2 regions of the Paeniglutamicibacter sp. NPDC091659 genome follow, and region 1 is predicted to be linked to the other one. Evidence: riboswitches for the same ligand, from Rfam matches in the RefSeq annotation. Region 1 holds a riboswitch; the other holds the start of a gene.
What was found. Region 1 has a riboswitch for S-adenosylmethionine ahead of ACIQLF_RS04015 (cobalamin-independent methionine synthase II family protein). Riboswitches for the same ligand answer to the same signal wherever they lie in the genome.
Positions count from the first base shown of each region.

Region 1 (3,372 bases):
GCCAGCGTTGTTCATCCAGACCGAGCCAGTCGGGAACCCAGACGGCGCCGGGGCTGAGTTCCCGCCGGGAACGGTCAAGGAAACTCTCCGAAAAGAGCGTGCTCAAAATAATCTCCTCGGGTCGCGGATCGAATCCAGGATTTCATTATCCGTGACCGACCCTACCCCGGAGCATGAATCGCCCGAAATGGCGTGCGACTAGGCTTGTCGGCATGAGCAACGACAAAGGACTGGCTGCCCGGAGCACGTGGATCGCGGGATTCGCAGGCGTTGGCTGGCTGCTAAGCGGCGCGCTGAATGGCTGGCTGGTTACACGCCCGGGGTTGCTCACCGTGTCCTTCGTGCAGCTGCTCTTTCCGGAGACGATAGCCCTCGTTGCATGGCGGACGGTCGATATCTGGCCCGTGTTCTTGGCTCTGGTTTCGACGCTCACGTTCATGCTTTTCACGGTCTGTGCCTTGTTGCTCGTCGGCCCTTTGAATGCGCTGGATCCTGCACATAGGCGCATCCGCTTCTTCGCAACGTGGATGTGCATTGTCGTTGCGTCCTTTGCCACAAGCGTTCTCTCGGCGCTGGGCGAGCTCATCGCCAACTGGCCGCCTCCGCGTCTGACAATGCTTTTCCAAGGCGTCGATTCCGACCTTTTGGCGGCGGGATACTGGGGAATCTTCTGGGGATGGCTTCCGGTGGTTGCCGGGACGTTGGTCGCCAGGCAACGCCCCGACGGCGTCGGCCGACGCAAGGCCTTCGGCATGCCGGGGCTCCTTGTCGCGGTTGCGGCCATCTTCATGGCCGCAACCCTGGTGATTGCGATCCCGCAGGCCCACCGGGAAACCAAGGCGCGGGCCGCTTTCGACCCGCCTGTCACGGCCCCGCCCGCATCCCCGGAACCCGATCCCATTGGCTCGCCCAGCGTCTCCTATGCGACGCAACCGGCTGGAACGGATTGGTGCGACGGCAAGGATCTCTCGCTGACCGTGTCCGAACCCGACGGCGCGACCGGCCACCGGGCAATGCGCATGGGGCTGACCAATGCAGGGGCGGCTTCCTGCGTCCTGGCGTCCTACCCCGATCTCGCCTTCGACAACGTTGACGGCTGGGCCATCGACGTTCTGGTGGTCCACGGCGGCTCGTTCATGACCGATGACCCGGGAGTCGCACGCGTGACGCTCGCTCCCGGGCAGGGCGCCGAGGCCTTCATGGGATGGAATGCGATGGTATCCGCGGGCGATACCCGCGTCGGCAACGTCCTGGTGGCCCCGTACGCGGGCACCCTGCGCCAGAACTCGACCGTCGACCTGGACATCGTCGACAGGGGAACCGTGTCCGTCACCGCCTGGCAGAAGGCAGGCAAGACCGTCGAAACGAGCCCATACCCCGGACCCAACGACTAGCTTCCGGCACGGTTCGGGCCCGTGGCCGGGGGCACGCCGGTTGACCACGGCCCGGACGACGTAACACGAGCGCGCCAAAGAATGACAAGAAACTGTTCCATGATAGGTATTGATTCGTAACCATCCGGAGCGGCCGAGAGACCTGGATCGATGAAGCCGCAGCAACCTAACCCGCCGACGAGGCCTCTGAAACGGTAACGGTGCTACTGCCAGGTTCGATGGAAAGTAGGCAATCGCCCATGTCCTTTGACAACAGCCACATCCGCACCACCCACGCAGGTTCGTTGCCCCGCACCGATGAGCTGCTGGCCGCCAACGAGGCTAAGGAACGCGACGGGATCACCCCCGAGTTCCACGGACTCCTCGAGGCCTCGGTCACCGGCATCGTCGCCAAGCAGCGCGAGCTGGGCATCGACATCCCCAACGACGGCGAATTCGGGCACACCATGTCCTCCGCCGTCGACTTCGGCGCCTGGTGGAACTACTCCTTCGCCCGCCTCGGCGGCCTGGAGGAAACCACCGTGGACCGCTGGGCCGAGACCTCGGTCAACCGTTCCACCCCCGGCAACGTGGTGCTCACCTCGTTCCCGGACCGCCGCGACCGCCAGGCTTTCGCCGAGGCGTACGCGGATCCGACCTCGGGCATCCTGGCGCACCGCAAGGCCACCACACAGCCGAAGGTCGTCGCGCCGCTGACCTACACCGGGCACGACCTGGTGGCATCGGACATCAAGAACCTGAAGACCGCCATGGCGGCGACGGGCACCGAGGAGGGCTTCCTCGCGGCGCTCTCCCCCGCGTCCTGTGCCCGGCTGGCCAACGACTTCTACACCAGCGACGAGGAGTACCTCTTCGCCGCCGCGGATGCCATGCGCGAGGAGTACAAGGCGATCCTCGATGCCGGGCTGGTCCTGCAGATCGACGACCCGTCGCTGGCCGAGTCCTGGGACCAGGTCAACCCGGAGCCGAGCCTCGAGGACTACCTGAAGTTCCTCGAGCTGCGCGTGGAGGCAACCAACCACGCGCTGCGCGGGCTGCCGGCCGAGCGGATCCGGCTGCACGTGTGCTGGGGTTCCTGGCACGGACCGCACACCACGGACATCCCGTTCGCCGACATCCTGGACCCGGTGCTGCGCATCAACGCCGGCATGATCTCCTTCGAGGCCGGCAACGTCCGCCACGAGCACGAATGGCGCATCTGGGAGGACCGGGCGCTGCCGGAGGGAAAGATCCTGGTCCCCGGCGTCGTCTCGCATGCCACGAACGTGGTCGAGCACCCGGAGCTTGTCGCCGACCGCATCGAGCGCTTCGCGAACCTGGTGGGCCGCGAGAACGTGATCGCGTCCACCGACTGCGGCCTGGGCGGACGTGTCCACCCGCAGATCGCCATGGCCAAGCTGGAGGCCCTCGGCGCCGGCGCGGCGCTGGCCACCAAGCGCCTGTGGAAGGGCGCCGCGGTCATCGCCTGATCGAGACAATCCGCTTCATCCGCGAAGTAGCCGCCGCACGCACCAGCATGCGGCGGCTTCTTCGGGTGTGGCCCAGGTCCACCCGATGGGCAGCAATCGGGCGAACTCGGTTAGCCTTCGACGTCCAGGTGGGGGTAGGTCTTTGCCCGGTGCTGGAACTCGAGGATCGAGGGGTTCTGGATGACGCCGTCGAGGATCTCGATCGACTTGGCCACCGTGTTGTTCGCCTGCCACGCTCCGGGGCCGCCCAGCACGTCTTCGACGAACGGCAGCACCGCTTCGCTGATTTCCCAGCTCGCCGAGTTCCACAGGTAGGACGGGCTGTGGTCGACCGCGTAGTAGTTGATGTTCTTGCCCACCGTGAACATGGGGTCGGCAAAGGTGGTCGGCCTGGCCCATTCGAATCCCATGCCCTCGTCGCAGGACACGTCGACGATGATGCTGCCGGGGGCGAAAGCGGCCAGTTCCCCGGTCCGCAGGTACATGAGCGGCGCGTTGGGGTCCTGCAG
Region 1 is NZ_JBIVTO010000001.1:879,793-883,164, reverse strand. Features, by position in the region: gene ACIQLF_RS04025 (alpha-ketoglutarate-dependent dioxygenase AlkB family protein) at 1-106, opposite strand, end outside; gene ACIQLF_RS04020 (DUF4232 domain-containing protein) at 213-1,394, shown strand; SAM riboswitch class I at 1,512-1,619, shown strand; gene ACIQLF_RS04015 (cobalamin-independent methionine synthase II family protein) at 1,634-2,863, shown strand; gene ACIQLF_RS04010 (N(5)-(carboxyethyl)ornithine synthase) at 2,974-3,372, opposite strand, start outside.

Region 2 (3,372 bases), on a different contig from region 1:
GCCTCGCTCCAGGCCTTGACCCCCTCGGTCAACGCCATGGGGGAGACGACGTTGACGCGGATCTTGTCCTTGGCCCACTCGTTGGCGGTCACGCGCGAAAGCCCGCGGATGGCTTCCTTGGCGGAGGCGTAGGCCGCCTGGGTCATCTGGCCGACCATCGCCGAACCCGAGCCGAAGTTCACGACCGAGCCGCCGTTGACCGCCAGCAGCGGGTAGGCCGCGGCCATGAACTGGCGGGTGGCGCGGAAGCCGGTGTTGAAGGAGAGCTCCCACTGCTCCTCGGTCAGGTCGTTGAACATGGCCTGGCGCGAGGCATGGGCGTTGTTCACCAGTGCGTCCAGCCCGCCGTAGGTTTCGCTCGCCACTTCCACCGCGGCTGCGGCCACGGCTTTGTCGCTGACATCGCCCAACAGGAATTGCACGTCACCGCCGAGATCCCCCTTGAGCGCGGCGCCGGCCTCGCCGTTGACGTCGACGGCGACGACCTTGGCGCCGCGGGCCACCAACACCCGGGAGATGGCGCCCCCGATGCCCGATGCTCCGCCGGTGACGATGGCTACCTTGTTGGCAAGCTGCATTCCCATTCCCCTTTTCGCGTTTACGTGGCTGGGCGGTCCACTGGGGCGGACCGCCGGTCTACAGGATCACGCCAGCTGGCGCGTTGAAGGACGCCGCGTCTTGGCGGATCCGACGAAATCGTGTCGCGACGACAGTATCCCATTGGGCGCCCTTGCCACAATGACTTCATTCGCCACCCGCCCCTGGGCTCTGTCGTCGACGCCCCGAGCGCCCCTGTCACAAAGGCTTCACAATGGAAGCCAAAAGTAACGCTCAAGCGGAAAGTGACCGGGAAATCGGGCAAAGTCGGCTCGGCGCGCTCTTAACAATGGCTCGGGCGACGTTGCCAAAGATGACAAAAAATCGTCATGTGAAGTGTTTTTGCCCCGCGTGACGCGGGACGCGGCCGGCGCCTTGCACCGTCCTTGAAGCGTGGAACATGATGAATGCATCAACCATCAAGAGCGGCTGAGAGATCTGGCTCGTTGACGCCGCAGCAACCATCACACGATGGATTCCCCCGTGCGGGGACTCCGTTGTTGAGGGTGCTAAGGCCAGAAGCGATGGAGCCGCTTCAAAACCTGCTCACCATCGCCGCAGTCATCCGTACGGATCGCTGGGGCTTTTGTGGCGTACCTTGGGGCCTCCCTCGTTTAGACGAGGAGTCACACATGAGCATTACACCGTCCGCGGCCCCGCCGTCACTGTCCTATGAGCTGTACCCGCCGGTGAACCGCGACGCGACCGAGGGCGTTTTCAACAGCATCGAGGCGCTTCAGGCCACGAACCCCGACTACGTGTCGGTCACCTACTCGGGAACCCACGCACGCCGCCGGGCCTCGCTGGAATTGATCGAACACCTCATCCAGAACACCAGGCTGCGCCCGCTGGCGCACCTGACCTGTGTGGGGGAGAGTCGCCAGTCCCTCGAGAACCTGATCCGCCACTTCATCTCGCTCGGTGTCCGCGGTGTCCTCGCGCTTCGCGGCGACCTGCCCACCGATCCGGATGGCTGGCGCGGGGAATTCCCCTTCGCCCGCTACCTGATCGAACTCATCCGCGAGGTCGAAACCGAGCACTCGGCGGCACTGGCCGGCGGGCGGCTGGGGGTAGGCGTGGCCGCCTACCCGATCCAGCACCCCGAATCCCCGTCGTTCGATCACGACGTGGAGGTGCTGCTGGCCAAGGAACGCTCGGGGGCAAACTACGCAATCACCCAGGTGTACTTCCGGCCCGAGGAATACACCAACCTGGTTGATGCGGCCCGCCGAGCAGGGGTGTCCATCCCGATCATTCCGGGGGTCATCCCGCTGAATTCGCTCAAGCGTCTCAACCGGCTGGCCTCCATGACAGGCGTCGAACCGGACCCGATCCTGGCGCACGCGCTGGAAACGGCGAGCACCGACGCGGAACGCCACTACATCGGAGTCACCGCCGCGGTCACCCTGGCGCGGCGCGCCTTCGACGACGGGGCCCCGGGCGTCCATCTCTACACCTTCAACGACCACCGCGGCTCACTCGATGTCATCGAAAGGCTCGAACTGCCCCGCACCCGGGCCCAGGTCGTCAATTCCTGGGCCGCCCGCGCCGCCGTCTAGGCGCCCGGGCACTTCAAAACCTTTACCCATCAAATCACTAACTCTTCCCCCCACGTTCAACACCCAAGGAGCTACCCCATGACCAAGTCGACCTTCCCCGCAGCCTCCATCCTCGGCTACCCGCGCATCGGCCCGAACCGCGAACTCAAGAAGGCCCTCGAAGCCCACTGGGCAAACCGCACCGACGAGGCCACCCTGCACGCCGCAGCCCTTGAGCTGCAGCAGGCGAACCTGGCCAAGCTGACCACCCTGGGCCTGGGCGCCACCGACGCCTCGCTGCCCGGCGACTTCGCCTACTACGACCAGGTCCTCGACGCGACGGTCGCGCTTTCCGCACTGCCGACCCGCTTCGCCGACCTGGCAGCAGCCGACGGCACCATCAACACCGCCGCCTCGTTCGTGCTGGCCCGCGGCGACGAGTCCCGCGCCCCGCTGGAAATGACCAAGTGGTTCGACACCAACTACCACTACCTGGTTCCTGAGATCGGCGAGAACACCCCGATCGCCGCCAACGCCAAGCCGCTGGTCGAGTCCTTCAAGGCCCACGCGGCCAACGGAAACACCATCCGCCCGACGCTGGTCGGCCCGATCACCTACCTGCTGCTGGCCAAGGCCGAGGACGGCGCCGCAGAGGGCTTCGACCCGCTGACCCGCATCGACGAGGTCGTCGCCGCCTACGCACAGATCCTGACCGAGCTTGCCGCCGCCGGCGCCCCGTGGGTCCAGCTCGACGAGCCGGCACTCGTCACCGACCGCGGCGCCGCGCTCGCCGTTCCCGGCGCGCTGGCCGAGTCCGTCTACGCCAAGATCGCAGCCGCCACCGAACGCCCGGCCCTCTTTGTCACCTTCGGCTACGGCACCGCCGGCGACGTGACCCGCCCGGGTGCGACCCAGGGCCTGCTGGCACGTGCCGGCGTCGAGGCAGTGCACGCTGACCTGGTCCGCGGCCTGGCCCCGAAGGCCGAGTTCCTCGGCGATCTCGCAGGCTCCACCCTGGTGGCCGGCATCGTGAACTCGCGCAACATCTGGCGCAACAATCTGACCGAATCGCTGGAGATCCTGAAGAACCTGCGCACCGAGGTCGAGCAGTCCAACGGCACCATCGCCGTGGGCACCGCGACCTCCCTGCAGCACGTCCCGCACGACGTCGCCCTGGAAAACAACCTGCCGGCGCACCTGCCGGAATGGCTGGCCTTCGCCAACCAGAAGGTCGCCG
Region 2 is NZ_JBIVTO010000007.1:56,649-60,020, forward strand. Features, by position in the region: gene ACIQLF_RS13775 (SDR family NAD(P)-dependent oxidoreductase) at 1-578, opposite strand, end outside; SAM riboswitch class I at 1,011-1,128, shown strand; gene ACIQLF_RS13780 (methylenetetrahydrofolate reductase) at 1,230-2,156, shown strand; gene metE (5-methyltetrahydropteroyltriglutamate--homocysteine S-methyltransferase) at 2,235-3,372, shown strand, end outside.
Region 2: linked by a shared signal. The riboswitch ahead of ACIQLF_RS13780 (methylenetetrahydrofolate reductase) and the one ahead of ACIQLF_RS04015 (cobalamin-independent methionine synthase II family protein) in region 1 are both predicted to bind S-adenosylmethionine.